Regions from separate parts of the Streptomyces arenae genome, predicted to be linked through region 3. Evidence: riboswitches for the same ligand, from Rfam matches in the RefSeq annotation. Region 3 holds a riboswitch; each other region holds the start of a gene.
The links. Region 3 has a riboswitch for cyclic di-AMP ahead of MB828_RS20935 (M23 family metallopeptidase). Riboswitches for the same ligand answer to the same signal wherever they lie in the genome.

Region 1: another riboswitch for cyclic di-AMP. It lies ahead of MB828_RS09285 (M23 family metallopeptidase); the one in region 3 lies ahead of MB828_RS20935 (M23 family metallopeptidase).
Region 2: another riboswitch for cyclic di-AMP. It lies ahead of MB828_RS21335 (NlpC/P60 family protein); the one in region 3 lies ahead of MB828_RS20935 (M23 family metallopeptidase).

Annotation. Positions count from the first base shown of each region.
Region 1 is NZ_JAKQYH010000018.1:16,261-26,469, forward strand. Features, by position in the region: gene MB828_RS09260 (hypothetical protein) at 85-1,509, shown strand; gene lhgO (L-2-hydroxyglutarate oxidase) at 1,661-2,881, shown strand; gene trmB (tRNA (guanosine(46)-N7)-methyltransferase TrmB) at 2,935-3,816, shown strand; gene MB828_RS09275 (PrsW family intramembrane metalloprotease) at 3,827-5,140, shown strand; gene MB828_RS09280 (aldo/keto reductase) at 5,297-6,259, opposite strand; gene MB828_RS09285 (M23 family metallopeptidase) at 6,423-7,457, opposite strand; cyclic di-AMP (ydaO/yuaA leader) riboswitch at 7,467-7,626, opposite strand; tRNA gene MB828_RS09290 (tRNA-Met) at 7,947-8,020, opposite strand; gene MB828_RS09295 (dihydrofolate reductase family protein) at 8,100-9,239, opposite strand; gene MB828_RS09300 (MarR family winged helix-turn-helix transcriptional regulator) at 9,347-9,871, shown strand; gene MB828_RS09305 (GTP cyclohydrolase II) at 10,038-10,209, shown strand, end outside.
Region 2 is NZ_JAKQYH010000048.1:14,431-24,639, reverse strand. Features, by position in the region: gene MB828_RS21345 (hypothetical protein) at 67-420, shown strand; gene MB828_RS21340 (tellurite resistance/C4-dicarboxylate transporter family protein) at 440-1,405, opposite strand; gene MB828_RS21335 (NlpC/P60 family protein) at 1,497-2,675, opposite strand; cyclic di-AMP (ydaO/yuaA leader) riboswitch at 2,683-2,840, opposite strand; gene pcrA (DNA helicase PcrA) at 3,124-5,610, shown strand; gene MB828_RS21325 (M23 family metallopeptidase) at 5,651-7,177, opposite strand; gene MB828_RS21320 (esterase/lipase family protein) at 7,473-8,336, opposite strand; gene MB828_RS21315 (cobalamin B12-binding domain-containing protein) at 8,653-9,069, shown strand; gene MB828_RS21310 (DUF5691 domain-containing protein) at 9,247-10,209, opposite strand, start outside.
Region 3 is NZ_JAKQYH010000047.1:86,748-96,956, reverse strand. Features, by position in the region: gene MB828_RS20945 (M16 family metallopeptidase) at 189-1,583, shown strand; gene MB828_RS20940 (M16 family metallopeptidase) at 1,580-2,968, shown strand; cyclic di-AMP (ydaO/yuaA leader) riboswitch at 3,160-3,323, shown strand; gene MB828_RS20935 (M23 family metallopeptidase) at 3,336-4,091, shown strand; gene MB828_RS20930 (GntR family transcriptional regulator) at 4,283-4,978, shown strand; gene MB828_RS20925 (HPr family phosphocarrier protein) at 5,288-5,569, opposite strand; gene MB828_RS20920 (bifunctional GNAT family N-acetyltransferase/acetate--CoA ligase family protein) at 5,747-8,683, shown strand; gene MB828_RS20915 (DUF5998 family protein) at 8,765-9,361, shown strand; gene MB828_RS20910 (alkaline phosphatase family protein) at 9,361-10,209, shown strand, end outside.

The sequences.
Region 1 (10,209 bases), on a different contig from region 3:
CTTGGGATGCGGCGAACTACGCTGGGTTTACGAATGCCGCGTGGTTATGCCAGTGCGGCAGCCGTCTGTGTCGAGGGGTGGCGCATGTCCAGGGAGCAACGCGGGCCGAACGAAAAGCTCGGCGCCGTTCTCGCCCTCGCGGGAATCAGCAACGCAGGACTCGCGCGACGCGTCAACGACCTTGGCGCTCAACGCGGGTTGACTCTTCGCTACGACAAGACGTCGGTGGCGCGCTGGGTGTCGAAGGGCATGGTGCCGCAGGGCGCCGCGCCGCACCTCATCGCGGCCGCGATCGGCCAGAAGCTCGGCCGCCCGGTGCCGCTCCACGAGATCGGCCTGGCGGACGCGGACCCCGCGCCCGAAGTGGGCCTCGCCTTCCCCAGAGACGTCGGACAGGCGGTGCGGTCGGCGACCGAGCTGTACCGTCTCGACCTCGCCGGCCGCCGGGCCGGCACGGGTGGCATCTGGCAGTCCCTGGCCGGTTCGTTCGCAGTGAGCGCATACGCAACGCCCGCCTCGCGCTGGCTGATAACCCCCGCCGACAGTTCGGTCGCGCGCGAGGCGTTCGGCGCCGAGGGTGCGGGCGCACCGCTCAAAGTCGGCCACAGTGATGTGCAGAAGCTGCGGGAGGCCGCCGAGGACGCCAGGCGCTGGGACTCCAAGTACGGGGGCGGCGACTGGCGTTCTTCGATGGTCCCCGAGTGTTTACGGGTGGAGGCCGCACCGCTGCTGCTCGGCGCGTACTCCGACGAGGTCGGGCGGGCGCTGTTCGGGGCGAGTGCCGAACTGACGCGGCTGGCCGGGTGGATGGCGTTCGACACGGGCCAGCAGGAGGCCGCGCAGCGGTACTACATCCAGGCGCTGCGGCTCGCCCGCGCCGCCGCGGACGTGCCGCTCGGCGGGTATGTCCTGGCATCGATGTCGTTGCAGGCGACCTACCGCGGGTTCGGCGACGAGGGCGTCGATCTCGCGCAGGCCGCCGTGGAGCGCAACCGGGGACTGGCGACGGCGCGGACCATGAGCTTCTTCCGGCTGGTCGAGGCGCGGGCACACGCGCGTGCCGGTGACGCACAGGCCGCGGGGGCCGCGCTGAAGGCCTCGGAGGGCTGGCTGGAGCGGGCCCGGGAGGGGGACAACGACCCCTCCTGGCTCGGCTTCTACGGCTACGACCGGTTCGCCGCGGACGCGGCGGAGTGCTACCGCGACCTGAAGGCGCCGCGGCAGGTGCGGCGCTTCACCGAGCAGGCGCTGTCCAAGCCGACGGAGGAGTTCGTGCGGTCGCACGGGCTGCGGCTGGTGGTGTCGGCCGTTGCCGAACTGGAGTCCGGGAACCTCGACGCGGCATGCGAGCAGGGGGTGCGAGCCGTGGAGGTGGCCGGGCGGATCTCGTCGGCACGGACGACGGAGTACGTGAAGGACCTGCTGCACCGGCTGGAGCCGTACGGGGACGAGCCGCGGGTGGTGGAGCTTCGGGAACGGGCCCGGCCGTTGCTGATGGCGCCGGCGTGAGAGACGCCTAGTCGTCTGCGGGGTCCATGTCGCATGGCGAGTGCGGGTGCGTGGGGGCTGGTCGCGCAGTTCCCCGCGCCCCTTACGGGGCGCTTTCCTCAAGCACGTTTCAAAGTGATGTCAGTGGCGCAGTGCACTATCGACGTGGGAGGTGGTGCAGGTGCCGGCCGGGATCGCTTACGACTGTGACGTGCTCGTCGTCGGGGGTGGGATCGTCGGGCTGTCCACGGCGTACGCGATCAGCCGTGCCGCGCCCGGCACCCGGGTCACCGTGCTGGAGAAGGAGGCCGGGGCGGCCCGGCACCAGACCGGGCGGAACAGCGGGGTCATCCACAGCGGGATCTACTACCGTCCCGGGTCGCTGAAGGCCCGGTACGCGGTCAAGGGCGCCGCCGAGATGGTCAAGTTCTGCGCGGAGTACGGCATCGCGCACGCCGTCACCGGCAAGCTGATCGTGGCCACCGAGCGGGCCGAGCTGCCCCGGCTGCACGCCCTCGTGCAGCGCGGCCGGGAGAACGGCATACCGGTGCGGGAGCTGGGGGCCACGGGGATCGGGGAGTACGAGCCGGAGGTGCGCGGCCTGGCCGCCATACACGTCGGGACCACCGGGGTGTGCGACTTCGTGGGGGTGGCCCGGCAGCTCGGCACGGCCTCGGGGGCGGAGATCCGGTACGGCGCGCAGGTCGTCCGGGTGGACCGGCGGCCGGAGCGGGGCGTGGCCGTGCTCACCTCGCGCGGCGACGTCGTACGCGCCCGCGTGCTGGTGAACTGCGCCGGGCTGTACTGCGACGAACTCGCCCGCCTGACCGGGGACGAACCGGGGATGCGGATCGTGCCGTTCCGGGGCGAGTACTTCGAGCTGGCACGGCCGGAGCTGGTGCGGGGCCTGGTGTATCCGGTGCCGGATCCGGCGTTCCCGTTCCTCGGGGTGCATCTCACGCGCGGGATCGACGGCGGTGTCCACGTCGGCCCCAACGCGGTCCCGGCGCTGGCCCGGGAGGGATACGGGTGGAACGTCGTACGGCCCCGGGAGGTCGCCGGCACGCTGGCCTGGCCGGGCTCGTGGACGCTGGCACGGCGGCACTGGCGGTACGGCGGCGGGGAGCTGCGCCGGTCGGTGTCGAAGCGGGCGTTCACCACGGCCGTACGGCGGCTGCTGCCCGCCGTGGACGAGGGGGACCTGGTGCGGACGGCGGCCGGGGTGCGGGCGCAGGCCGTGCTGCGGGACGGCACGCTCGTCGACGACTTCCTGATCAAGGAGGGCCCGCGCGCGGTGCACGTGCTGAACGCGCCCTCGCCCGCGGCGACGGCCTCGCTGCCGATCGGGCGTGAGGTGGCGCGGCGGGCGCTGGAGATGCTGGGTTCGGTGTGACTCCCGCAGGGGGCCCGTCCGCGTCCGGTACGGGCCGTAAAATCGGATGCACTGTGTCTGACTCGCTCAATGCCCCCGAAGCCCCCCAGCCCACCGGGACCGTCCCCGGCGCCGGCTCCCACCACACCCCCGGGGTGTCCGTCCGGCACACCCGGGCCAAGGGGGAACCCCGGTTCCCCGACGGGCCCAGGGCCGATCCCGCCGGGTCGCACTTCGAGCGCCGGATCCGCAGCTTCCAGCCGCGCCGCAGCCGGGTGACCGCCGGGCAGGCCGACGCGCTCCAGCGGCTGTGGCCCAAGTGGGGGCTGGACATCGACGGGCAGCGGGTCATCGACCTCGGTGAGCTGTTCGGCAACGGCCACCCGGTGGTGCTGGAGATCGGGTTCGGGATGGGCGAGGCGACCGCGCAGATGGCCGCCGAGGACCAGGGCGTCAACATCCTCGCCGTGGACGTGCACACGCCGGGGCAGGGGAACCTGCTCAACCTCGCCGACCAGCAGGGGCTGTCCAACGTCCGGGTCGGCAACGGCGACGCGATCATCCTGCTCCGGGAGATGCTCACGCCCGACTCGCTCGACGGGCTGCGCGTCTACTTCCCCGACCCCTGGCCGAAGAAGCGGCACCACAAGCGGCGGCTGATCCAGCCCGAGTTCCTCGACCTCGCCGCGACCCGCCTCAAGCCGGGGGCGACCGTGCACTGCGCGACGGACTGGGAGCCGTACGCCGAGCAGATGCTCGCCGTGCTCGAAGCGCATCCCGAGTTCGAGAACACGCAGGCCGACGGCGGTTTCGCGCCACGTCCGCGGTACCGGCCGCTGACCCGTTTCGAGGGTCAGGGACTGGACAAGGGACATGTGGTGAACGATCTGCTCTTCCGTCGCGTACAGCATCGGGTGCGGCAGAGCGAGCAGCACCGACTGGAGTCACCTCGTTAGGGTCGATGCCGTGGCCACCTATTCGCCGCCGTACCCGCCGTATCCCCCGCACCCCGCCGACCAGGGCCTGCGGCATCCCCGCTGGTGGCAGCGGCGCTGGGTGCGGTACGGGGCGCTGGGCACCCTGCTGGCCGTCTCCGGGCTCGTCATCCTCGCGCTGGTGCGGGAGCAGACGGGGACGGAGGGGTTCCTCGTCGGGCTCGGGCTCGCCGTGCTGCCCGTGCCGTTGCTGGTGGGCGCGTTCCGCTGGCTCGACCGGGTACAGCCGGGTCCCTGGCGGAACGTGCTGTTCGCCTTCGCCTGGGGTGCCTGCGCGGCCGCGCTGATAGCCATCGTCGCCAACAGCTTCGCGACGCGCTGGATAGCGACCGCGACCGCGGACCCGACCGGTGCGAACACCCTCGGGGCGACCGTGATAGCGCCGATCGTCGAGGAGTCCGCGAAGGCGGCGGCCGTGCTGCTGGTCTTCCTGTTCCGCAGACGGGACTTCACCGGGATCGTCGACGGGGTGGTGATAGCCGGGGTCACCGCCACCGGGTTCGCGTTCACCGAGAACATCCTCTACCTCGGCACGGCCTTCGGGACCGATCAGCTGACCGGTGACAGCGGGATCGCCTCCGTCACCGCGGCCACCTTCTTCGTACGCATCGTCATGTCGCCCTTCGCGCATCCCCTGTTCACCGTCCTCACCGGGATCGGCTTCGGCATCGCCGCGCTCTCCGGGCGCCGGCAGCGGGCGCGGCGGGCGCTGGCGCCGGTCGCCGGGCTGCTGCTCGCGATGAGCATGCACGCGTTCTGGAACGGGTCGTCGACCTTCGGGCAGTTCGGGTTCTTCGCCGTGTACGGCATGTTCATGGTGCCGTCGTTCGGGCTGCTGACCTGGCTGGCGATCTGGACGCGGCAGCGGGAGCTGCGGGCCGTGCGGGAGGAGCTGCCCGCGTACGTCTACGCGGGCTGGCTGGGCGCGGCCGAGCCGTTCGTCCTCGGGTCGATGCGGGCCCGGCAGATGGCCCGGGAGTACGCCGCGTACCACTTCGGGAAGCCGGCGGGGCGGGCGGTCGCCGAGTACGAGGGGTACGCGACGACGCTGGCGCTGCTGCGGCGCCGGGGGCAGCGGGGGCGGGCGGAGGCCGACTTCGTCGTACGGGAACGGGAACTGCTGACCGAGCTGTGGAGCCGGCGGGAACTCGCCCGCCCCGCCCTGGAGTACGCGGCCCGGACGGCGGGCGCGGGGTACGGCTACCCGGTCACCCCGGTCTACGGGGCACCGGCCTGGTACGGATCGGCAGTCCCGGCACCGGCCTACAACCCGTACCGGTCGTAGGCACGGGGCGCGGCCCGCCCTGACACCGCCGACCCGCACCGCCGTGGCCGAACACCGTCGCGGCGAAGACGAACGCGAGCGCCGACGGAGAAGGGGGGGAGCGGAGAGCAGCCGGGCCACCGCCCCGCCACCTTCAGGCCGCGGCCTTCGTCACCGTCAGGCAGAAGCCGTCGTCAGTTTTTGCAGGTCCTGCTCCGTCAGGGTCAGGTTCGCCACTTCCAGCAGGGCCGGGAGCTGGTCCACCGTGCGGGCCGAGGCGATCGGGGCCGCGACGGTGGGCTGGGCGGCCAGCCAGGCCAGGGCGACCGTGGGGACGGGGGCCGCGTGGGCCTCGGCGACCTCGTCCAGCGCGGTCAGGACCCGCTGCCCGCGCTCGGACTCCAGGTGCTTGGCGGCGCCGCCCGCGCGGGCGCTGTCGACCGTCGTACCGGGGCGGTACTTGCCGGTGAGGAAGCCGGAGGCCAGGGCGTAGTACGGAACCGCGGCGAGGCCGGTGCGGGAGGCGAGGTCCTGGAGGGGGCCCTCGTAGGTGTCCCGGGAGACCAGGTTGTAGTGGGGCTGGAGGGCGACGTACCGGGCCAGGCCCTCGCGGTCGGAGAAGTCGAGGGACTCCTGGAGCCGCTCGGCGCTGATGTTGGACGCGGCGATGTGCCGTACCTTGCCCGCCCGCACCAGCTCGTCCAGCGCTCCGATGATCTCCTCGACCGGCACCTCGGGCTTGTCGAAGTGCGTGTAGTAGAGGTCGATGTGGTCGGTGCCGAGGCGGCGCAGGGACGCGTCGGCGGCGGCCTTGATGTTGGCGGCGGACAGCCCCTGGTACTCGGGGTGCTGGCTGACCTTCGTGGCGATCACGACGTCGTCGCGGTTGCCGCGGGCCTTGACCCACCTGCCGATGATCGTCTCGGACTCGCCGCCCTGGTTGCCCTCGATCCACGCCGAGTAGGAGTCGGCGGTGTCGACGAAGTTGCCGCCCGCGGCCGCGTACGCGTCGAGGACGGCGAAGGAGGTGGCCTCGTCGGCGGTCCAGCCGAAGACGTTGCCACCGAGGGCGAGCGGGAAGACCTCCAGGTCGGAGGCGCCGAGCTTACGGAGAACGGGGGAAGCGGAAGAAGCAGTCATGCTCCATTCCAACGCGCCCAGGCAGGCCGGCCATCCCACGCGATACGAAGTTCTCGTAAAAGCGGAGGTCCGGGCGCGGGCCCGAGGCGCGCCGGAGACACCTGACCGGCGGCCTCGACATCGGGGGGTGCCGTCGGGCCGCCGGGGACAGGTGGAGGTTCCGTCAGGGGTTGAGGCCCTTGCCGCGGAGCCAGGTCATGGGGTCGATGCCGGTGGCCTGGCCGCCGGGGTGGACCTCCAGGTGGAGGTGCGGGCCGGTGACGTTGCCGGTGGCGCCGACACGGCCGATGACATCACCGGTGGCGACCTTCTGGCCGACCTTGACGCCGATCGAGGACTGGTGGCAGAACCACAGCTCGGTGCCGTCGTCCAGGGTGAGGATCGTGCGGTAGCCGTAGGAACCGGCCCAGCCCGCCTCGGTGATCGTGCCGCCGTGGACGGCCTTGATGATGGTGCCGGTGGGCGCGGCGAAGTCGAGGCCGGTGTGGTAGCCGGAGGACCACATGGACCCGGCCTGACCGAACGTGCCGGTGATCGTGTACGACACGACCGGCAGCGTGTACTGCTTGGCCAGCGCGGCGAGCCGGGCCTGCTCGGCCTTCTGCTTGGCCGCGGCGACGGCCTTGTCCTTGGCGTCGCTCGCCTTGGCGGCGGCGGCCTGTTCTGCCTTGGCCTCCGCGGTGGCGACCGCCTTGTCGGCGGCGGCCACGGCCTTGGCACTGGCCTTGCTGTCGAGCTGGCTCTGCTGCCGCTCGGCCTGGGCGATGATCCGGCTGCGCAGCGCCTCGCCCGCGTCGGCGGAGGAGTCGTCCGCGTCGGTGGCGGTCGTCGTGGTGACGCTGCTGAGCGCGGTCTGCGTGGCCTGGTGGCCGCCGTCCTCACCGAGCAGGGAGCCGACGGACGGCAGGTCCGGCAGGGAGATGGAGACCGGCCGGTGGCCGGTGTTGGCGCTGGCCATGCCGCCCGCGCCGACGGCGGCGATCACGCCGACGCCGAGGACCGTGGAGCTGCGGGCGAGCCCGCCGCCGCGCTGCTTGGCGACCCGGTGCCGGCCTCGTTCGGGGGCGAGGGACTCCTCGGTGGGGTTCCACTCCTCCCAGGGGCCCTCGTCGCTGCGGTAGCTGCCGTAGCCGAAGGTGTCGGGCTGACGCCGGCCGGGTGCGAACGGGGCTGTGGGGGCAGACGGGTTGGACGCCACGCGGGCGCACTCCTTTCCTTCCGCCGCCTACCGGGTTAGCTGACGGGTTCGGAGCGGGAAGGTCTCCTACGCGCGTATACCGGCCGATTCGTACTCGGCGGCAGCCGTGCGATTCACCCCAAGGTGGTGGTTCCCCGGTTCCCTTGACGGGATTCGGCGCGTGCGCACGGAGCCGACTCGGGTGACGGCTGGGACGACCGCGCTGCGTTATCGAACGTTAATAGACCCGGCTGTCAGATTCCAAGCCATTCGCCTTGATCATTAAGCTTCCACAGCATGGACTTACCTGCCATGACCGGTCGAAAACGGTCGAGTCGACCGCACTCTCCGATCGGATCAGGTGTCACACGCGTTTTGATGGTGACTCAGATGTGATGCGGAGGGGCGTCGTCCGCGCACCCTGCGTGACGACGCCTGACGACGCCTGAGGGCGCGTACAAAAAGACCCAGGGCCGGAATCCATCATCGGATTCCGGCCCTGGGTTTCAGTAGCGGGGACAGGATTTGAACCTGCGACCTCTGGGTTATGAGCCCAGCGAGCTACCGAGCTGCTCCACCCCGCGTCGGTGACACCAGCATACGTCATCGGAAGAGTGCGAGTCACATCAGTTACGGGAGGGGGCCGCGGCCGGTGGCCGAGCGCTAGGCGGGAGGCGTCTCCAGGTGGGCGTTGGGCGCCTTGGCCAGGGCCTCGTACTGCCCCAGCACCAGCACCGCCACCCCCTGCTCCCGCAGCATCCCCGTCCCGTCGGCCGCCCGTACGAACGTGTCGGGTTCGCGCCAGGCCGTGACCACCCGGCGTACCCCCGCCGCGAGGATCAGCTCGGCGCACGGGTGCGGGCGGGAGGCGCGGTGGGTGCAGGGTTCCAGGCTGGTGTAGACCGTGGCCGTGGACAGCCGGGGGTCGGCCGGGGAGATCTTGGCCAGCGCCGCCTCCTCCGCGTGGGCCGCCGGGTCACCGGCCTCCCGGGAGTGGCCGCGGGCCAGCTCCGTGCCATCGGCGGCGACCACCACCGCGCCGACGCTGAACGCGGTCCGCGAGGGCGGGCACTCGGCCGCCAGCTCGCAGGCGAGCCGCAGCCAGTGCCGGTCGGCGGCGGACGCCGAGCCGCCCACGCCGGGCGCGGTGGGCTCGTAGCGGGCCAGGACGACGTCCTCGATCCGGCGGGTCTCCAGCAGGCGCAGGCGGCCGCCCTGGTAGCCGCCGGGGCCGAACAGACGCGGCGCCTTCGGGTCGCCGACCAGGACAGGGGCGAGGACCAGCTGGAGCTCGTCGGCGAGGCCCTGCTGGAGCAGCTGGGTGTGCACGGTGCCACCACCCTCCACCATCAGGCGGTCCACGCCCCGCACCTCGTGGAGGTGGGTCAGCAGCGCGGGCCAGTCGAGGTCGGGGCCCAGCGGGACGACGTCGGCGGCGATGCCCAGCGCCAGCGCCCGCTCGGCGCCCGCATCCGTCGTGTAGAGGATCTTCTCGCCGCCCGTGTGCCAGAACCGCGCGTCCGGGTCGAGGTCGCCGGTCGCGGTGACCGTGACCTTGAGCGGGTACTCGGGCCGGCCGGCGGCGAGCCGGGCGGCGCGGCGCTCCTCGGAGTACACCAGGAGGCGGGGGTTGTCCGCGCGGATCGTGCCGGCGCCGACCAGGACCGCGTCGGCGGTGGACCGCACCTCGTCGACGCGGTCGAAGTCGGCCGGGGAGGAGAGCAGCAACCGCTCGGGACCGGTGTCGTCGAGGTAGCCGTCGAGGGAGACGGCGGCGGACAGCAGGACGTGGGGGTACGGCATCGGACGCGCTCACTCTCGGCGGCGGGCGGGGTGTGAACACTTCCGGCGGCGGGCGGGGTGTGAACCGGAAGCTTGGTTAAAGTTTGAAACAAACCTACACTGGCCTTATGACGACTCGCTGGCTCACCCCGAAGGAGCAGCGCGCCTGGCGCGCGTTCATGGCGGCGACGAACCTCCTGGAGGACGCGATCGACCGCCAGCTCCAGCAGGACGCCGGCATGCCGCATCTCTACTACGGCATCCTGGCCAACCTCTCCGAGGAACCCGAGCGCAAGCTGCGGATGACCGACCTCGCGGCGAGGGCGAAGATCACCCGGAGCCGGCTGACGTACGCCGTCACCCGGCTGGAGAAGGACGGGCTGATCCGGCGCGAGGACTGCCAGTGGGACAAGCGGAGCAGCTTCGCGATCCTGACGGACGAGGGCATGGCGGTGCTGGAGCGCACCGCGCCGGGCCATGTGGAGACGGTACGGGCGGCGGTGTTCGACCGGCTCTCCGAGGACCAGGTGGGGCAGTTGGAGGAGATCAGCTCCGTGATCGCGCGGGCGCTGGAGGGCGACGCGTCGACCCCGCGGCCGACGGCGGACGAGGTGCCGTGGCGACGGCGGTCGTCACCCTGTTCCGGTTCGTGAACCCCGGTTTCTCCGACCTCACGCATTTCTCCGACCTCACGTAAACCTGTTGCTTCAAATTTAAAACACGGGGTATGGTTCCAGCCGTGGATCTGTTTCAAATCTGAAGCAGGCACGACGTCCCACACCGGGACAGCAGTCCCGCACCCGGACACAGGAGACCCCGATGACCGACTTCCCCGCCGCCACCCAGCGCGCCCGCGTCCGGGTCCCGCTGCGCTTCGCCGACGGTTACAGCGTCAACTCCGAACTCGTCACCTTCCACGGTCTGACCGACGGCCAGGAGCACGTCGCCGTCATCCTCGGCGACCCGGCCCCCGGTACCCTCCCGCTGGTCC
Region 2 (10,209 bases), on a different contig from region 3:
TCCGGCCGCGCGGAAGGGAGGGGCCGGTGCCCGGCGCTCTCGCTGGCCCTGATTAGGCTCCGGGCCATGGACGTACTCATCCATCTCTTCGTCGGCCTGCACATCATCGGCATCGCCGCGCTCCTCGGCGGCTTCCTCACCCAGATGAAGGCGATGGGCCAGGGCACGGCCCGGTTCGTCCCCGGGATGCTGCACGGCGCGTTCACCATGCTCGCCACCGGCGTGGTCCTGGTCGGCCTCAACGAGGCCGACGGCCATCACGTCAACACCATCAAGATCGGCGTGAAACTCGCCCTGCTGATCGTGATCCTCGGGCTCGTCTACGTGAAACGTGACGACGAGAAGGTGGAGAAGGGGGCCTTCGCGCTGGTGGGCGCGCTGACCATGGTGAACGTCTTCATCGCCGTGCTGTGGACGTGATCCTCGCCGGCCATCCCGCTCAGGACGCCTTCCCGAGGGCGGCGCGGGTCGTCAGCACCGCCCCGGCGGCCACCGCGAGCCACGCCGCCACCGCGACCCACACCAGCACCCGGCCCAGCCCGTCCAGCCACGGCAGGCAGACGGCCGCGACCGACAGCGTCGCCGCCGCCGTCATCCCCATCGGGAACACCGTCGCCCAGCGCCGCACGTCGTAGCGCGGCCGGGGCCTGACCACCTCCGCGGCCAGCAGCACGACGTACCAGGCCAGGTCCAGGATCAGCAGCGCGACCGAGACCGTGCGCAGGACGCCACGGTCGTCGTCGTTCCACAGGTACAGCCGCGCGCTGTCGGCGGCCAGCAGCTTCGCCCCGGCCAGCGCGGAGATCGCGAGCGCGCCGCCGGCCACCCACTGGTCGCCGGGCCCCTCTACGACCTGCCGCCACACGAAATGGGGCACCGCGAGGCCGTACAGGGCCAGCCCCAGCCAGAACAGCACCAGCGCCAAGTGTGCGAGCCACGCCGTGCTCAGGGCCGCCGCCAGCGTCGCGCCGAGCACGGCGAGCCCCTCGGTGGCCACACAGCCCAGGAACACGGCACCGGGCATGCGGCCCCTCCAGTGCCGTACGACGAGGACGAGCAACGGCGGCCACAGCACTGCCGCCAGCGCCAGCAGTGCCTCGGCGAGGGGCTGCCGGCCGAGCAGCGAGAACCGCGTCCCCAGCACGGTCGTGGCGGCCACCGCGGTGAGCGCGCCCGGTGTCCGCGCCTCCGTCAGCCACCGCGGACGGTCCAGGGTCAGCCGCAGGACGAAGTTCGCGGCCAGCCCCACCCAGGCCACGCAGGCCAGCACCAGCGCGATCCGGGACAGGGTCTCCGCCCCCGCCTGACGCAGCCCCACCGAGACGATGCCGGTGGCCAGCACGGCGGCCCCGGCCGCCGGCGGGCGCTGCGCCCACCAGGCGCGGACGGGTGAGATGCCGGACATGGTGCCGATGCTAAGGAGCACCAACCGCCGTGCGAGCGGGCCACGCGCGCGGGACCCGCGAAATACGCGCGGGCAGTGGGAGGGGGGTGGTTCAGGCCGGTCGCACCACGCTGTGGATGATCGACTCGCCGCCGTAGTAGATCGACTCCTCCCGGACGTACGCGCCGGGCTTGGGGGCGTGGATCATCATGCCGTTCCCGATGTAGATGCCGACGTGGCTGACGTCGTCGTAGAAGAAGACCAGGTCGCCGGGCTGGGCGTCGGCGAGGGAGACGGTCGTGCCGGCGTTCACCTGGTCGTAGGTGGTGCGCGGCAGGGAGACACCCGCGGCCTTCCAGGCGGCCTGGGAGAGGCCGGAGCAGTCGTAGGAGCCGGGACCGGTCGCACCCCAGACGTACGGCTTGCCGATCTGCGCACGGGCGAAGGCGATCGCCTTGGCGGCCTTCGTGGCGTACGCGGAGCCGGAGGAGGACGACGACGATGACGACGAGGACGACGATGACGACGACGAGGACGTGGAGCCGCTCGAGGACGTCGACGAGGTGTCCTGCTCGGCTGCGGCCGCCGCCTGCTGCTTCGCGAGTTCCGCCGCCTTGCGGGCCGCCTCCTCCTGCTTCTTCTTCTCGATCTGCGCGAGCCGCGCCTTCTCCTCGGCCGTCAGCTTCGACAGCAGCTGCCGCGCGGAGGCCAGTTTCGTCTGGACGGTCGCCTTGGCGGTCTTCAGGTCGTCCTGTGTCTCGGTCAGCGACTCGAGGTTCCGGGCGGCCTCCTGCCGCTTCCTCATGGTCGCCGACTGCTGGGTGACGTAGTCGTCGACCGCGTCCTTCTGGCGCGAGGTCAGCCGGTTCATCAGCTGCGACTGGTCGAAGTAGTCCTGCGGGTCGTTCGCGAGCAGGAAGGTCGCCGTCTGGGGGACCTCGGTCCCGGTCCGGTACTGCGCGGCGGCGAACGACCCCAGTTCCTCGCGCGCCTTGTTCAGCCGGTCCGTGCGCCTGGCCACGTCGTCGAGCATGGAGTCGACGCGCTGGCGCTGCTTGCCGGTCTTCTCCTTGGCCGCGTCGTACTTCTCGGTCGCCGACTCCGCCTGCCGGTAGAGGTCGTCGACCTTCTTCTCCACCTCCTCCAGGCTCGGCCTGCCGTCCTCGGAGGGCGCCGCGTTGGCCGTCTGGGAGAGCAGGGCCACGGAGGTGAGGGCGGCGGTGGCCAGGGCGGGGGTGCGTATGCCTGCTACGCGCGTTGCGGAGGGGCGGGACTTCCGGTGCGACGCCAACGGAGGCGACTCCTTCCAGTGCTCCGCCTACCGAGTTAGCTGTCGGGTTCGGGCGGGTGGGTCGGAAGGGTTGCCCTACGGTGCGTCCCCCGGAGGGGCAGCGGGACCGATTCACCCCAAGGTCGGTGTGGGTCCCCGGCTCCGGATGCGCGGCGGCGCCCCGGACTCGGCGGAGGCCGCGCGGCCCGGCGACGTTCGCCGGTGAGGTCGTGCGGCCTGCCCGGCACGCTAGCCAACTCGTGTGCTCCGTGTGAAGGTTGATGTGCGATATGCCCGATACATTTTCGTGACCTGAGCGTTGCGTCTCCAGTCATGCGCCCGGTTTGTCGCGGCGTACGGCATCTTGCCCGGAATCACCCAACGTGACGGGGTGGATTCCGTCGGTGGCGGGGGCGAGTTTCCGGGGCGGGGACCGGTTGTCGGTGGCGCGCCCTAGACTCGGAGAGCGATGAGCAGCCTCTTTGACGACAGCTTCCTGGCGAGCCTCCAGCCCCCGCGCGGCCACGAGGAGGAACCCCCGCCGCCGCCCGAGGACGAGCACGGACCGGAGCCGGTTCCGGACGACCTGTTCGGCGGGCGGTTCGACGTGCCCCCGGACCGGGACGCCTACTACCGCGACGGCGCCGCCCGCCCGGCCCTGGACGCGGCCGCGCTCCTGGAGGGGCTGAACGAGAACCAGCGGGCGGCCGTGGTGCACGCCGGTTCCCCGCTGCTCATCGTGGCCGGCGCCGGTTCCGGCAAGACGCGGGTGCTCACCCACCGCATCGCCCACCTGCTGGGCGAGCGCGGGGTACACCCGGGCCAGATCCTCGCGATCACCTTCACGAACAAGGCCGCGGGCGAGATGAAGGAGCGCGTCGAGCAGCTCGTCGGCCCGCGCGCGAACGCGATGTGGGTGATGACCTTCCACAGCGCGTGCGTGCGGATCCTCCGCAGGGAGAGCAAGAAGCTCGGCTTCACCTCCTCCTTCTCGATCTACGACGCGGCCGACTCCAAGCGCCTGATGGCCCTGGTCTGCCGCGACCTGGACCTCGACCCCAAGCGGTACCCGCCGAAGTCCTTCAGCGCCCAGGTCAGCAACCTGAAGAACGAACTGGTCGACGAGGAGGACTTCGCCGCCCGCGCGAGTGACGGCTTCGAGAAGACCCTCGCCCAGGCCTACGCCATGTACCAGTCGCGGCTGCGCGAGGCGAACGCCCTCGACTTCGACGACCTGATCATGACGACGGTCAACCTGCTGCGTGCCTTCCCGGACGTCGCCGAGCACTACCGCCGCCGCTTCCGGCACGTCCTGGTCGACGAGTACCAGGACACCAACCACGCCCAGTACGCGCTGGTGCGCGAGCTGGTCGGGACCGGTACGCACGATGAGGACACCCCGCCCGGCGAGCACGACCTGCCCCCCGCCGAGCTGTGCGTCGTCGGTGACGCCGACCAGTCGATCTACGCCTTCCGGGGCGCGACGATCCGCAACATCCTCCAGTTCGAGGAGGACTACCCGAACGCGACGACGATCCTGCTGGAGCAGAACTACCGCTCCACGCAGACGATCCTCTCCGCCGCCAACGCGGTCATCGAGCGCAACGAGTCCCGCCGCCCCAAGAACCTGTGGACCAACGCGGGCGCGGGCGCGCAGATCACCGGCTACGTCGCCGACACCGAGCACGACGAGGCCCAGTTCGTCGCCGAGGAGATAGACCGTCTGACGGACGCGGGCGAGGCCAAGGCGGGCGATGTCGCCGTCTTCTACCGCACCAACGCGCAGTCCCGGGTCTTCGAGGAGATCTTCATCCGCGTCGGCCTGCCCTACAAGGTCGTCGGCGGCGTCCGCTTCTACGAGCGCAAGGAGGTCCGGGACGTCCTCGCCTATCTGCGGGTGCTGGCCAACCCGGAGGACTCCGTCCCGCTGCGCCGGATCCTGAACGTGCCCAAGCGCGGTATCGGCGACCGCGCGGAGGCGATGATCGACGCCCTCGCCCAGCGCGAGAAGATCAGCTTCCCGCAGGCGCTCAGGCGCGTCGACGAGGCGTACGGCATGGCCGCGCGGTCGACGAACGCGGTCAAGCGGTTCAACACGCTGATGGAGGAACTCCGTACGGTCGTGGAGTCCGGTGCCGGACCGGCCACGGTCCTGGAGGCGATCTACGAACGCACCGGGTACCTGGCCGAGTTGCAGAACTCGACGGACCCGCAGGACGAGACCCGTATCGAGAACCTCCAGGAACTCGCCTCCGTGGCCCTGGAGTTCGAGCAGGAGTCCGAGGAAGGCGAGGCGGCGGGCGGCCTCGCCGACTTCCTGGAGCGCGTCGCCCTGGTCGCCGACTCCGACCAGATCCCCGACGACGACGAGAACGGCGACGGCGTCATCACCCTGATGACCCTGCACACCGCCAAGGGCCTCGAGTTCCCGGTGGTCTTCCTGACCGGCATGGAGGACGGCGTCTTCCCGCACATGCGCGCCCTCGGCCAGACCAAGGAACTGGAGGAGGAACGGCGCCTCGCGTACGTCGGCATCACGCGCGCGCGGGAGCGGCTGTACCTCACCCGGTCGTCGATGCGCAGCGCCTGGGGTCAGCCGTCGTACAACCCGCCGTCCCGCTTCCTGGAGGAGATCCCGGGCGCCTTCCTGGAGTGGAAGCGGACCGGGGCGATGGCACCGGTGTCGTCCGGACCCGCGTCGGGCGTGGCCGCCTCGCTCTCCTCGACCCGCTCGCGTTCCTCGGCGTCGGGTGCCTCGGGCTTCGCCACCCGGCGGACCGCGGAGAAGCCGGTGGTCTCGCTGGCCGTCGGCGACCGCGTCACCCACGACCAGTTCGGCCTCGGCACGGTCGTCGCGGTGAAGGGCACGGGCGGGAACGCGGAGGCGACGATCGACTTCGGCGACACCAAGCCGAAGCGCCTGCTGCTGCGGTACGCGCCGGTGGAGAAGCTGTAGACGCGGGAGCCCCCGCCGTCGGCGGGGGCTCGTCGGGCGATCAGGTGGGATCAAGTCCGTGGCTGCGCAGCCACGGCAGCGGGTCTATGGCGGCACCGCCCGCCGGCCGGACCTCGAAGTGCAGGTGCGGCCCGGTCGAGTTGCCGGAGTTGCCGGAGTACGCGACCGGGTCGCCGGCCTTCACCGTCGTACCGGAGGCGACACGGTACGAGGAGAGGTGGCAGTACCACGTCTCCGTGCCGTCCTTCGCGGTCACGATCAGCATGTTGCCGTAGGCGCTGTTCCACTTGGTGGAGACGACGCCGTCGGTCGCTGCCATCACCGTGGTCCCGTAGGAGACGGGGAAGTCGATGCCGGTGTGGACGGACATCCAGTTGACGCCGGCCTGGCCGAAGTAGGCGCTGAGCCCCCGCTGCGTGACCGGGAGCACGTACTTGGGGCGCAGTCGCTCCTTGCGGGCCGCCTCCGCCGCCGCCTTCTTCTTCTCGGCCTCCTGCTGGGCCTTGAGGTCGATGCGCTCCTGGGTCCGGCTGGCCCGGTCGGCGAAGTCGTCGGCGCCCGCCGAGAGGGTCCTGAGCTGGGCGTCGAGCTTGCTGTTGGCGGCGGACGGTTTCACCGACTGCGCGTCGGAGGCCGAGGCCGTCGTGTCCTTGCCGTCGTCGGTCAGGCTCCCGACGGAGGCGGCCGCGATCCCGGCGACCCCCATCACGCAGGCCGAGGGCACGGCGATGGTCAGCAGGGCGGACCGCTTGGGGGGCGTACGACGGCGGGAACGCGCTCCCGCACGCGAGCCGGCCCGTGTCGCGGACGGTGCCGGAGTGACCTCTTCCTGGTCCTCCAGCAGTGGCGTTACTGCAGGTAGCTCACCGGTGGCCGACAGCTCCCCCTCAGCGGCGGGAACCTCCTCGTACGAGCCCTCCTCGTACGAGCCCTCCTTGTACGGGCCCTCTTCGTACGGGCTCTCCTCGTACGGGCTCTCCTCGTAGGACTCGTACGGTGCCTCCTCGTAGGGAAGCTGCTCGAAGGAGCCGGTGGCCTGCGGTTCGTGCTCCGGCTCGGCGGCCTGCGCCGGAGTGCCGTCGGAGTTCCACTGCGTGGCGTCGTACGCGCCCGTGTCGAAGGCCTGGGTGCCCCACTCCCACTGCTGGGTGGCGCCGGCCATGGCCGACTGGTCGGGCTGGAGCCAGGCGTTCGCGTCCCAGTGGCCGCTGGTGTCGGCGACCGCGCCCTGCGTTCCCTGCGCGGGAACGGCCCAGGCGGTGTTGTCGTAGGCGCCGGAGTCGTAGGCGGCATGGTGCTGGGCGGCGTACGCGTCGTAGTTGAGCGTCTGGTCGCCGACCGTCTGCCACTGCGTGGCGTCGTACGTGCCGGTGGCCTGGCTCTGGCCGGGAAGACTGCCGAACAGCGGGTCGTTGTGGAACGGGGCACCGGTAGCGGACTGGTCGCCGTACGTGGTGAATTCGCCGTACTGGGCTTCCTGGGTGCCGTATGACGCGTAGTGCGCCGGGCCGGCGTCGGAGCCCGGGGCCGGGGTGGTCAAGGTCCCCGACGGGTGACGGTCGTTCACCAACTTCTCTTTCGCCTCGACAACAGGGGCTGCCAGAGCAGTGCGGCGACTGTACCCGGCGGTATGCGGGCGCGACAATCTTCAACAGGTTTCGTGGTTCCGGGAAACGGGCATTCGGCCGTGTTTCGGGGGACGGCGGGCGCGGGTTTGGCTTTGTGTTCGAGGAGTGTTCGAGGTTGGTGCCGGTTCAGCGGCCCTGATTCGGTTGCGCCCGGCGCCCGTTGTCCGCCCGAAGCGAGCCGAATGCTCCCGCTGTCCGGATTGCCCTCACGTCATTCCTCCCACGCCATGGCCCTCACGCCACGGTCAGGCCGCCGGGTATCCGCTCCTCCGGCCGCGCCTCGTCGAGGGCCTGGCGTATGCCGGTCGCGACCGCCGGGTGGACCGGCAGGGCGAGGTGGCCGATCCCGGTCACGCGCACGTTCTCCGTGACGAGGTCCGGATGCTCGACACGGGCCGTCTCCACCGGCTCCATCAGCGAGTCGAGGTCGCTCCAGAAGCTCACGAACCGGGTACGGCAGCCGGGCGCCGGGCGGGCCAGCTCCTCGATCACCTCGGAACCGGGACGCATCTGGCGCACGATCGGGTGCGCGTCGGCGAGTGGCGCGACGCGGGTGCCGGAGTGCGGGGTGCCGAGCGTCACCAGCGTGCGGACGCGCAGGTCGCCGCCGAGGCGCTGGACGTAGTAGCGCGCGATCAGCCCGCCGAGGCTGTGTCCGACGATGTCGACGCGGCGGCTGCCGGTGCGCTCGCAGATCTCCTCTATGTGCCGGCCGAGCAGCTCCGCGGCGGTGCGGATGTCGCAGGTCAGTGGCGAGTAGTTGAGCGACTCGACGCGCTGGCCGCCGTGCTGGGCGAGGGAGCGGCGCAACAGGACGAAGACCGAGCGGTTGTCGATGAAGCCGTGCAGCAGCACGACCGGCGGGGCCGCCCGGACCGGCAGCCGGTCGGCGCCGGCGGGCTCCGCCGCGGGCGTGCCGGGGGCGGGCGGGCGGCGCTCCGGGGTGAGGCCGGTCGGATAGAGCAGCAGATGCCCGGCGAGGATCGCGGCTTCCAGGGCGGTCGACTTCAGGAGGGCCAGCGACAGTCCGGCGAGTCTGCCCGGCAGGAGGCGGCGGCAGAGCGGGAGAAAGGGTTCGATCATCCCGGTGACCTTCATCGGCCGGCCTCCTGTCGGCACGCGGAGGGCGGCTCTGTCCCCCGTGCGCCCTTGTGGGAGACCGAGCGACAGCCGTGAGGGTACGACGGCAGGCCGCGTCGCATGCCCCTGTCGCCCCCGCGGACCACGCTGCGGCTCCCTGACGTGTCCCACTGTGTGTGATTTCCCCCTCGGTAACCTCCGCGAAACAGCCGGTTGCGGGATGCTGGAGATAACGTTCGTTCACTTAAGACGGGTGGCGGAACGCGCCGAATGTGCGGTACTTCTCGGTACGGGTGGATGTCGGCGCGTTCGTTTCATGGTCATGGAGGCAGTGATGGGTGTGGCAGCCGGTCCGATCCGCGTGGTGGTGGCCAAACCGGGGCTCGACGGCCACGACCGCGGCGCCAAGGTCATCGCGCGGGCGCTGCGCGACGCGGGTATGGAGGTCATCTACACCGGGCTCCATCAGACGCCGGAGCAGATCGTCGACACGGCCATCCAGGAGGACGCCGACGCGATCGGCCTCTCCATCCTCTCCGGCGCCCACAACACCCTGTTCGCCGCGGTCCTCGACCTGCTCAGGCAGCGCGACGCGGAGGACATCCTCGTGTTCGGCGGCGGGATCATCCCCGAGGACGACATCGCGCCTCTCAAGGAGAAGGGCGTCGCCGCGATCTTCACGCCGGGCGCGACCATGGCGTCGATCGTGGAGTGGGTCCGGGAGAACGTCCGGCAGCCGACCGAGGCGTAGTTCCGCGGTCGCGGGGGGCCGACGAACCGGGGTGCGGGAATGGGGTCGGCGGGGGCTGGGGAGTGCGGCGCGTGGTTCGGTGCGGCGATGCTGTGGCTTGTCGCGCAGTTCCTCCCCCAGCCTTCGGCCGGGGGTGCCCCCAGCGCCCCTTTGCGGGGCGCTTTTCCCACGCGTTCTTCAATGAGTACCGTCGAGTTCGGTCAGCATCGTCGCTCTCAGCTTCAGGGTTGTGACCAGGCGCTGGAAGGCCTCCGCCCAGTAGCCGCCGGCGCCCGGTGCCGCGTCCTCCCGTTCGTCCGGGATCGCCAGCAGCGCGTCCAGCCGGCCGGCTTCCGCGGGGTCGAGGCAGCGTTCGGCCAGGCCCATCACCCCACTGAAGCTCCAGGGGTAACTCCCCGCGTCCCGGGCGATGTTGAGGGCGTCCACCACGGCCCGGCCGAGCGGTGCGGGCCACGGTACGGCGCACATGCCGAGCAGTTGGAACGCCTCCGAAAGACCGTGCGCCGCGATGAACCCGGCGACCCAGTCGGCCCGTTCCGCCCCCGCCAGCGTGCCCAGCAGCTTGGCCCGCTCGGCCAGGGACACCGCACCGGGACCGCCCGCCTCCGGCGCGGCCGGTGCCCCGAGCAGCGCTCGCGCCCACTCGGCGTCCCGCTGCCGTACCGCGGCCCGGCACCAGGCGGCGTGCAACTCGCCCTGCCAGCCGTCCGCCACCGGCAGCGCCACGACCTCCTGGGGCGTACGGCCGCCGAGCCGTGCCGACCAGCCGGCTAGCGGAGCCGCCTCCACCAACTGCCCCAGCCACCAGGACCGTTCACCGCGCCCGGCCGGCGGTCTGGCCACCACTCCGTCATGTTCCATCCCCGGATCGCACTCCGGCGGCGCCTCCACCACGAGCACCGGCCCGTCCCCGGTGTGGTCGACCGCCACACACGCCCCGGCCCGTACCGCCATCCGTCGCGCCAGGGCCGAGCCGGGCAGTGCGGACAACAGCTCCGCCGCCGTGGTCCGCACGTTACGGCTCCGGTCCGACAGGGCCAGCTCCAGGAACGGCTCGTCCGCGGCGGCCAGTCCCGTGCGCAGCGAGTCGAGGAACATCAGCCGGTCCTCGGCCCGCTCCGTCGCCCAGGACTCCGCCAG
Region 3 (10,209 bases):
GGACCCGGTCTCCGCGGCCCGCTCCGCCGCCCGGTGGCGTTCGAGAGCGGGTCTGACGCAGGCTACGCGATCCGCTGTGGGCGTACGTCGTGCGGGAACTTCGCCGGGTCCCCGCACGCTTGCATACAGTGGCAGGACCGGCAGAAAAACCGCGGTTCGAGACCGCTTCCGCGAGCGAAGGGACGTACATGCCCATGGGTCACACGACCACGGCCGAGACAGGCTCCGGAGGCCTGACAGCGACCGAGCACCGCTTGGCCAACGGTCTGCGCGTGGTGCTCTCCGAGGACCACCTGACCCCGGTCGCGGCGGTCTGCCTCTGGTACGACGTCGGTTCCCGGCACGAAGTCAAGGGCCGTACCGGCCTGGCTCACCTTTTCGAGCACTTGATGTTCCAGGGCTCGGCCCAGGTGACGGGCAACGGCCACTTCGAGCTGGTGCAGGGCGCCGGCGGCTCGCTCAACGGCACCACGAGCTTCGAGCGGACCAACTACTTCGAGACCATGCCCGCCCACCAGCTGGAGCTCGCCCTCTGGCTGGAGGCCGACCGCATGGGCTCGCTGCTCGCCGCCCTGGACGACGAGTCGATGGAGAACCAGCGCGACGTCGTCAAGAACGAGCGCCGCCAGCGCTACGACAACGTGCCCTACGGCACGGCGTTCGAGAAGCTGACCGCGCTCGCCTACCCGGAGGGCCACCCCTACCACCACACGCCCATCGGCTCGATGGCCGACCTGGACGCGGCCACCCTGGAGGACGCGCGCGCGTTCTTCCGCACCTACTACGCGCCCAACAACGCCGTCCTGTCGGTCGTCGGTGACATCGACCCGCGGCAGACGCTCGCCTGGATCGAGAAGTACTTCGGCTCCATCCCGGCCCACGACGGCAAGCCCACCCCGCGCGACGGCTCGCTGCCCGAGATCATGGGCGAACAGCTGCGCGAGGTCGTCGAGGAGGAGGTCCCCGCGCGGGCGCTGATGGCCGCCTACCGGCTCCCGGAGGACGGCACGCGCGCGTCCGACGCGGCCGACCTGGCCCTCACCGTCCTCGGTGGCGGCGAGTCCTCCCGCCTCTACAACCGTCTGGTGCGCCGCGACCGTACGGCCGTCGCGGCCGGCTTCGGCCTGCTGCGGCTCGCCGGCGCGCCCTCCCTGGGCTGGCTGGACGTGAAGACCTCCGGTGACGTCGAGGTACCGGTCATCGAGACCGCCATCGACGAGGAACTCGCCCGGTTCGCCGAGGAGGGCCCCACGCCGGAGGAGATGGAGCGCGCCCAGGCCCAGTTGGAGCGCGAGTGGCTGGACCGGCTCGGCACGGTGGCCGGCCGCGCGGACGAACTGTGCCGGTTCGCCGTCCTGTTCGGTGACCCCCAGCTCGCCCTGACCGCGGTCCAGCGTGTCCTCCAGGTCACCCCCGAGGAGGTCCGGGAGGTCGCCAAGGCCCGGCTGCGCCCCGACAACCGCGCGGTGCTCGTGTACGAGCCCAAGTCCCCGGAGACGGCCCAGGACGCCGACGTACCCGAGGACCCGGAGGCCGAAGCCACGGTCGAAGCCGGCGACAACGATGAGGAGGCGGCCAAGTGACCGAGCTCGCCAGCATGGACTTCCACCCGCAGCCACAGCCGGGCGAGGCCAGGCCCTGGGCCTTCCCCGCCCCCGAGCGCACCACCCTGGACAACGGCCTGACCGTGCTCCGCTGCCACCGCCCCGGCCAGCAGGTCGTCGCCGTGGAGGTGCTTTTGGACGCCCCCCTGGACGCCGAACCGGCCGGCCTGGACGGCGTCGCCACGATCATGGCGCGCGCCTTCTCCGAGGGCACCGACCGGCACTCCGCCGAGGACTACGCCGCCGAGCTGGAGCGGGCCGGGGCGACCCTCGACGCGCACGCCGACCACCCCGGCGTCCGCATCAGCCTGGAGGTCCCGGCCTCCCGCCTCGGCAAGGGCCTCGGCCTGCTCGCCGACGCCCTCAGGGCGCCCGCCTTCGCCGACAGCGAGGTCGAGCGGCTGGTCCGCAACCGCCTCGACGAGATCCCGCACGAGCTGGCCAACCCGAGCCGCCGGGCCGCCAAGCAGCTCTACAAGGAGCTGTTCCCGGCGACCGCGCGGATGTCCCGTCCGCGCCAGGGCACCGAGGACACCGTCGAGAAGATCGACGCGGCCGCCGTACGGGCGTTCTACGACCGTCATGTGCGCCCCGCGACCGCCACCGCGGTGGTCGTCGGCGACCTGACCGGCATCGACCTGGACGCGCTGCTCGGCGACACCCTCGGCGCCTGGAGCGGCTCCGCCGCCCAGCCCCGTCCGGTCCCGCCGGTGACCGCCGACGACACCGGCCGGGTCGTCATCGTGGACCGCCCCGGCGCCGTCCAGACGCAGCTGCTCATCGGCCGCGTCGGACCCGACCGGCACGACCGGGTCTGGCCCGCCCAGGTGCTCGGCACCTACTGCCTGGGCGGCACCCTCACCTCCCGCCTGGACCGCGTCCTGCGCGAGGAGAAGGGCTACACCTACGGCGTCCGCTCCTTCGGGCAGGTCCTGCGTTCCGCCCCGGACGGCACCGGCGCGGCCATGCTGGCCATCAGCGGCTCGGTGGACACCCCGAACACCGGCCCGGCCCTGCTGGACCTGTGGACGGTCCTGCGGACCCTCGCCGCCGAGGGCCTCACGGACGCCGAGCGCGACGTCGCCGTGCAGAACCTCGTCGGTGTGGCGCCGCTCAAGTACGAGACGGCGGCGGCCGTCGCGGGCACCCTGGCCGACCAGGTCGAGCAGCACCTGCCCGACGACTTCCAGGCCACGCTCTACCGGCAACTGGCCGCCACCGGCACGGTGGAGGCCACCGCGGCGGTCGTGAACGCCTTCCCGGTGGACCGTCTGGTGACCGTCCTCGTCGGCGACGCGGCGCAGATCAAGGAGCCCGTCGAAGCCCTCGGCATCGGGGAAGTGACCGTCGTCGCGGCGGAGTAACTCCACGCGCGCGTACGGAGCCCTGGTGGCCGTCGGCCACCAGGGCTCTCGAATGTCCGAATTGGGGCGGAGGTTGCCTGTCTGCCCTGTGGGATGCGCTACAAAAACCGCGATCCGTTTGAGTCTTGAAAGAACGCCCCCGTAGGTTCCTTCGGGCTGTCCGTCAGGCACCGCGCCGCATCCGCGGCACCGGACAGTCATCGCCGAGTCCCCGTCCGGCGCGAGCCAGGGGAGCCGGGGACCCACGCAGTCCCTGGGGTGAATCGGGCGCCCGCGTGTCTCGCGAGGGGGCCCGTAGGAGACCTTCCTGCTCCGAACCCGTCAGCTAACCCGGTAGGCGAGAGGGAAGGAAAGGACCAGCCTCTACATGGCGTTCATGTGCGCCTCCGGGAAGCACCGTCGTCCCGGCCGGGTGAAGCGCACCACCGCGCAGGCCGCCGGCATCGCGGCCCTCACCACCACCGGTGTCATCGGCACCGTCTCCGCCGCCCCGGCGCTCGCCGCCGAGAACTCCGTCGAGCAGACCGGCCTCACCCCGGTCATCACGGTCAGCGACTCGGTCGCCGACCAGATCGACGCCCAGGCCGCCGCCCAGCAGGCCGCCGCCGAACGCAAGGCCGCCGAGCAGGCCGCCCGCGAGGAGGCCGCGGCGCGGGCCAAGAAGGAGCGCGAGGCCAAGGCACGCGCCGCGCGGGAGGCCGAACGCAAGCGCCTCAACGCCTTCGTCGCGCCGATCAGCGGCTCGTACGTCTCCACCGGCTACAAGACCGGCGGCTCCCTGTGGTCCTCCGGCTCCCACACCGGCATCGACTTCCACGCCGCCAGTGGCACGGTCGTGCACGCGGTCGGCACCGGCACGGTCGTCTCCACCGGCTGGGGCGGGGCGTACGGCAACCAGATCGTCATCAAGATGGCCGACGGCATGTACACCCAGTACGGCCACCTGTCGTCCATAGGCGTCTCGGTGGGCCAGCGGGTCACCCCCGGCCAGCAGATCGGCCTCTCCGGTTCCACCGGCAACACGACCGGCCCCCACCTCCACTTCGAGGCCCGCACGACCGCGGAGTACGGCTCCGACGTCGACCCGGTCGCCTACCTCCGCAAGCACGGCGTGAACGTCTGACGTCCGCTCTTACGGCGACACCTCCGAAGCCCCGGCAGCCCGCCGGGGCTTTCGCCGTTTTCGCGCCGTCCGCTGTCCAAAAAATACGCATGGATTCCGACCCGCCTTCGGAAATTCCCGCCCATTGCAATAGAGTCACGGAACCGGCGTCACTCGGCGGCGTTTCACGGGGATTAAGGCGGAGGTCGGACATGCGTATTCCGGCGCACTCGGTATGCACGGCGATCCGGGACGACATCGTCGCGGGTGTCTACGAGCGGGGCGGCCGGCTCACCGAGGAACTCCTGGCCCGCCGCTACGGCGTCTCGCGCGTCCCCGTCCGCGAGGCGCTGCGCACCCTGGAGGCCGAGGGCTTCGTCGTGACCCGCCGGCACGCGGGCGCGTGCGTCGCCGAACCGACCGAGCACGAGGCCGCCGACCTGCTGGAGATGCGCCTCCTGCTGGAGCCGCTCGGCGCCGCCCGGGCCGCCCAGCGCCGCACCGAGGCCCACCTCAAGGTGTTGCGCGGGCTGGTCAGGCTGGGTCAGGAGCGGGCCAGGAGGGGCAACAGCGACGATCTGCGCTCACTGGGCGGCTGGTTCCACGAGACGCTCGCCCAGGCCTCCGGCAGCCAGGCACTGACCTCGACGCTCACCCAGCTGCGGCACAAGATCGCCTGGATGTACACCGTGGAGGCACCGGTCAGCCCGGCGGACTCCTGGGCGGAGCACGGCGTGATCGTGGACGCGGTGGCGCGCGGCGACGGTGAGCGCGCGCGGGCGGTCACGGCCCTGCACACCGAGCGCTCGACGGCCGCCCACCGGCTCCGTTTTCCCGGCGCCACCGAACGCGCGAACGGTGTGAGGACTTCGCAACACCCCGTAAACATGTCGGGCCTGCGGCATTAACACGCGAGCCGTATACAAAGAGGTGCTATTCGGTGGGGCGTTATTCCGCTGCCCCAATTCAGGCCTGCCGTGAATTCACGGAGGTTCCGCTTTCGCGCGCCCTTCGTAAAGTCACGCTCGCGTTCGCCGTAAAGCCGCGTCCGCACTTGTCGTAAAGCCGCGCCACGCTCGTCATATCGAGGTGCGCGCTCGTTGTGGAGCCGTGCGCGCGGTTGCCGCAGAAGTAGGGCGCGCGGTGGCTTCGTGGAACGGGCGAGGCCGCGCCGGCCCCGGAGGGGCGACGCGGCCTCGGCCGTGGTGCGCGGGTGCTCAGACGGTCTCGGGGAGTTCCTCGAGGCCCTCGGCGACCAGCTTGGCCAGGCGGTCGAGGGCGGCGTCCGCGCCCTCGGCGTCGGAGGCGAGGACGATCTCCTCGCCGCCCCGGGCGCCCAGGCCCAGGACAGCCAGCATGGAGGCCGCGTTGACGGGGTTGCCGTCGGCCTTGGCGATCGTCACCGGGACGCCTGTGGCCGTGGCGGCTCGGACGAAGATGGAAGCGGGGCGGGCGTGAAGGCCCTCGGCCCAGCCGACGTTGACGCGGCGCTCAGCCATGTGATGCTGCCCTTCGGTTTTCAGGGTTGTCTAGACCAGTTTCCCATATCGTGAAGCATGCCCGGAGGGGACACGGATCCCGTCCGGGTGTGTCGTCGGACCGCGGCCTCGGCCCGACTTCCGTCCTCCACAGACTGCCTCGCGCCGTTGTCGGACGCGAGCCGTACTCTGGGGCCCATGCAGACCCCGGCGGACCGGCAGGACCGGCACGAGTACCCCGCCCACTGGGAGGCGGACGTGGTGCTGCGCGACGGGGGTACCGCGCGCATCCGGCCCATCACCGTCGATGACGCCGACCGTCTGGTCAGCTTCTACGAGCAGGTGTCGGACGAGTCGAAGTACTACCGCTTCTTCGCGCCCTACCCCAGGCTCTCCGCCAAGGACGTCCACCGCTTCACGCACCACGACTTTGTGGACAGGGTGGGACTCGCGGCCACCATCGGCGGCGAGTTCATCGCCACCGTACGCTATGACCGCATTGGCGCCGACGGGACGCCCGCCTCGGCCCCCGCCGACGAGGCCGAGGTCGCCTTCCTCGTCCAGGACGCCCACCAGGGCCGTGGGGTCGCCTCCGCCCTCCTGGAGCACATCGCGGCCGTCGCGCGGGAGCGCGGGATCCGCCGGTTCGCGGCCGAGGTGCTGCCCGCCAACAGCAAGATGATCAAGGTGTTCACGGACGCCGGCTACACCCAGAGGCGCAGCTTCGAGGACGGCGTGGTCCGCCTGGAGTTCGGCCTGGAGCCCACGGACCGCTCGGTCGCCGTCCAGCGGGCCCGGGAGCAGCGCGCCGAGGCCCGTTCGGTACGACGGCTGCTGGCGCCCGGCTCCGTGGCCGTGATCGGGGTGGGCCGGGCGCCCGGCGGGGTCGGCCGCGGCGTCCTCGGCAACCTCCGGGGCGCCGGGTTCACCGGCAGCCTGCACGCCGTGAACCGCGCCTTCCCGGAGGACCTGAAGGAGGTCGACGGGGTACAGGCGCACCGTTCCGTGCGGGAGATCGACGCACCGGTGGACCTCGCGGTCGTCGCCGTACCGGCCGACCAGGTCCTGGACGTCGTCACCGAGTGCGGGGAACACGGGGTCCAGGGCCTCGTCGTCCTGACCGCCGGCTACGCGGAGAGCGGGCCCGACGGCCGCGAACGCCAGCGTGAACTGGTCCGGCACGCGCGCACGTACGGGATGCGGATCATCGGGCCCAACGCCTTCGGCGTCGTCAACACCGCGGACGACGTCCGGCTGAACGCCTCCCTCGCCCCCGAGATGCCCCGCCCCGGCCGCATCGGCCTGTTCGCCCAGTCCGGCGCCATCGGCATCGCCCTGCTGTCCCGGCTGCACCGGCGGGGCGGGGGAGTCACCGGCGTCACCGGCATCTCCACGTTCGTGTCGTCGGGCAACCGCGCGGACGTCTCCGGCAACGACGTCCTCCAGTACTGGTACGACGACCCCGAGACCGACGTCGTCCTCATGTACCTGGAGTCCATCGGCAACCCCCGCAAGTTCACCCGGCTCTCGCGGCGCACGGCCGCGGCCAAACCACTGGTCGTGGTGCAGGGCGCGGGCTCGGCGCCGCAGGGGCACGCGGTACGGGCGACGCGGCTGCCGCACGCCACGGTGTCCGCGCTGCTGCGGCAGGCCGGGGTGATCCGCGTCGACACGATCACCGAGCTGGTCGACGCGGGGCTGCTGCTCGCCCGGCAGCCGTTGCCCGCCGGGCCGCGGGTGGCGATCCTCGGGAACTCCGAGTCGCTGGGGTTGCTCACGTACGACCGCTGCCTGGCAGAGGGGCTGCGCCCGGACCGGCCGCTGGACCTCACGACCGGGGCGACCGCGGCCGACTTCCACCGGGCGCTGGCCCGGGCGCTGGCGGACGAGTCCTGCGACGCGGTGGTGGTGACGGCGATACCGGCGATCGGGGAGGGCGCGGTCGAGGACGCGGAGCTGGCGGAGGCGCTCAGGTCGGCGGCCGAGGCGGTGCCCGGGAAACCCGTGCTGGTGGTGCACGTGGAGCTCGGTGGCCTCGCGGAGGCACTCTCGGCAGCGGGCCGCACCGCCCCCCAGACACCCGCACCCCCCACCACCGCCACACCGGCACCCACCACCGCCACCACCACGCCCCCCGGCCCCGGCACCACGGCACCCGCCACCCCCGGCGCCACGCCCCCCGGCCCCGGCGGCGCGACGACGCCCGTCGTCGGCGGCGGTGGTGACCTTCGTCCCGCGGAACGTGTGTCCGCCGTCGTGAGCCATTCGTACTCCCGGCTCATCCCCGCCTACCCCGCCGCCGAGAGGGCCGTGCGGGCCCTCGCCGAGGCGGTGAAGTACGCGCGGTGGCGGCGGGAGGCCGCCGAGCCCGGACGAGTGCCCGAGTACGACGACATCGACGAGAAGGGGGCCGCCGAGCTGATCGGCGCGCTGCTGGAGCATGGGCAGGGGCTCACCCTCGGTGTCGAGGAGACCTGCGCGCTGCTCGGCAAGTACGGCATCGACGTGCACCGAGCGCTGCCCGCGGCCGACCCCGACGCCGGCGTCCGGGCCGCCCGGGACCTCGGCTACCCCGTCGCCCTCAAGGCTACCGCTCCTCATCTGCGCCACCGCGCCGACCTGGGCGGTGTCCGCCTCGAGCTCGCCGACGAGGAACAACTGCGCAGGGCCTACGCGGAGTTGGCACAGCTGTTCGGGCCGCCGGAGGAGCTGCGCCCGGTGGTGCAGCGGATGGCGCCCCGGGGCGTGGACACCGTCGTACGGGCCGTGATCGACCCGGCGGCCGGAGCCGTGCTGTCGTTCGGGCTCGCCGGGGCCGCCTCGGAGCTGCTCGACGACATGGCGCACCGGCTGGTTCCGGTCACCGACCGGGACGCGGCCTCACTGGTGCGGTCGATCCGGACCGCACCCCTGCTGTTCGGCTGGCGCGGCTCGGCCCCCGCCGACACGCCCGCCCTGGAGGAGCTGCTGCTCCGGGTGTCCCGGCTGGTCGACGACCACCCGGAGGTGGTGGCGGTCACCCTGGAGCCCGTCGTGGTCGCCCGGCACGGGGTGAGCGTCCTGGGTGCCACGGTCCGCCTCGCACCCCCGCCGGCCCGCGACGATCTCGGCCCCCGCACGCTCCCCGCCTACTGAGGGCCGCGAACGCCCGCACCCGGCGGCGGCGTTCGAGGAGGTCCGCGCGACTGGCCCGGGCCCCCTTGCCCACGGATTAGGATGGACGCCATGGCCAAGACCAGTACGACGACCCAGGGGCTGCGCGTCGCGATCGAGCGCAGCGGCTACTACCCGGCCCTCGTGGCCGAGGCGGTGGAGGCTGCCGTGGGCGGTGAGCCGATCCGGTCGTACCTGGTCCACCAGGAGACGACGTTCGACCAGAACGAGGTGCGGCGGCACGTCACCGTGCTCGTCCTCACCGGCAACCGCTTCATCGTCAGCCACACCGACGAGCAGGCCGCCGACAGCACCTCCCCGACGCCGTACGCCACCACCTCGACGGAGTCGGTCAAGCTCGGCCGGATCTCGTCGGTCGTGGTCAGCCGGGTGGTGGCCAACCCGGAGCAGTACACGCCGGGCACCCTGCCGCGCGAGATCGTGCTGACCATCGGCTGGGGGGCCGTCGCCCGGATCGACCTGGAGCCCGCCGCCTGCGGCGACCCCAACTGCGAGGCCGACCACGGCTACACGGGCAGCTCCACGGCGGACGACCTCAGCCTGCGCGTGAGCGAGGCCGGGGACGGCCCGGAGACGGTGCGTCAGGCACTCGCCTTCGCACAGGCCATCTCCGAGGCGACCGCGGACGTCACCCGCTGATGGCGTACGCCGCCTGGGACCATCCGGAACCCCTCACCCTCGGCTCCGCGCCGCTGCCCGAGTACGGCAGCGGTTCCCTCGCCGACCTCCTGCCCACCCTGGCCGCGGGCATGTCCGTCCCCGGAATGACCGCGTCGATCACCGAGCTGACGCCCGCCGACCGCAACTGCGTCTTCCTGATCGACGGGCTGGGCTGGGAGCAGATCAGGGCCCACCCGGACGAGGCGCCCTTCCTGACCTCGCTGCTCGGCAGCTCGCGCGGCGGGACGGGACGGCCGATCACCGCCGGCTACCCGGCGACCACCGCGACCTCCCTCGCCTCCGTGGGCACCGGCCTGCCGCCCGGCGCGCACGGCCTGCCCGGCTACACGGTCCGCAACCCGGAGACCAGGGAGCTGATGAACCAGCTCCGCTGGCAGCCCTGGACCGACCCGGCCGCCTGGCAGCCGTACCCCACCGTCTTCCAGCTCGCCCAGGCCGCCGGTGTGCACTCCGCCCAGGTGTCCTCGCCGACCTTCGAGCGCACCCCGCTCACCAAGGTCGCGCTCAGCGGCGGAACGTTTCACGGGCGGCTGACCGGCGAGGAGCGGATGGACCTCGCCGCGGAGCAGCTCGCCGCCGCCGACCGTGCCCTCGTGTACACGTACTACGCCGAACTGGACGGCGCCGGGCACCGCTACGGCGTCGACTCCGACACCTGGCGCGGCCAGCTGATGCACGTCGACCGGCTGGTGCAGCGGCTCGCCGAGCAGTTGCCGTCGCGCAGCGCGCTCTATGTCACCGCCGACCACGGCATGGTCGACATCCCGTTCGACGAGCAGCACCGCATCGACTTCGACGAGGACTGG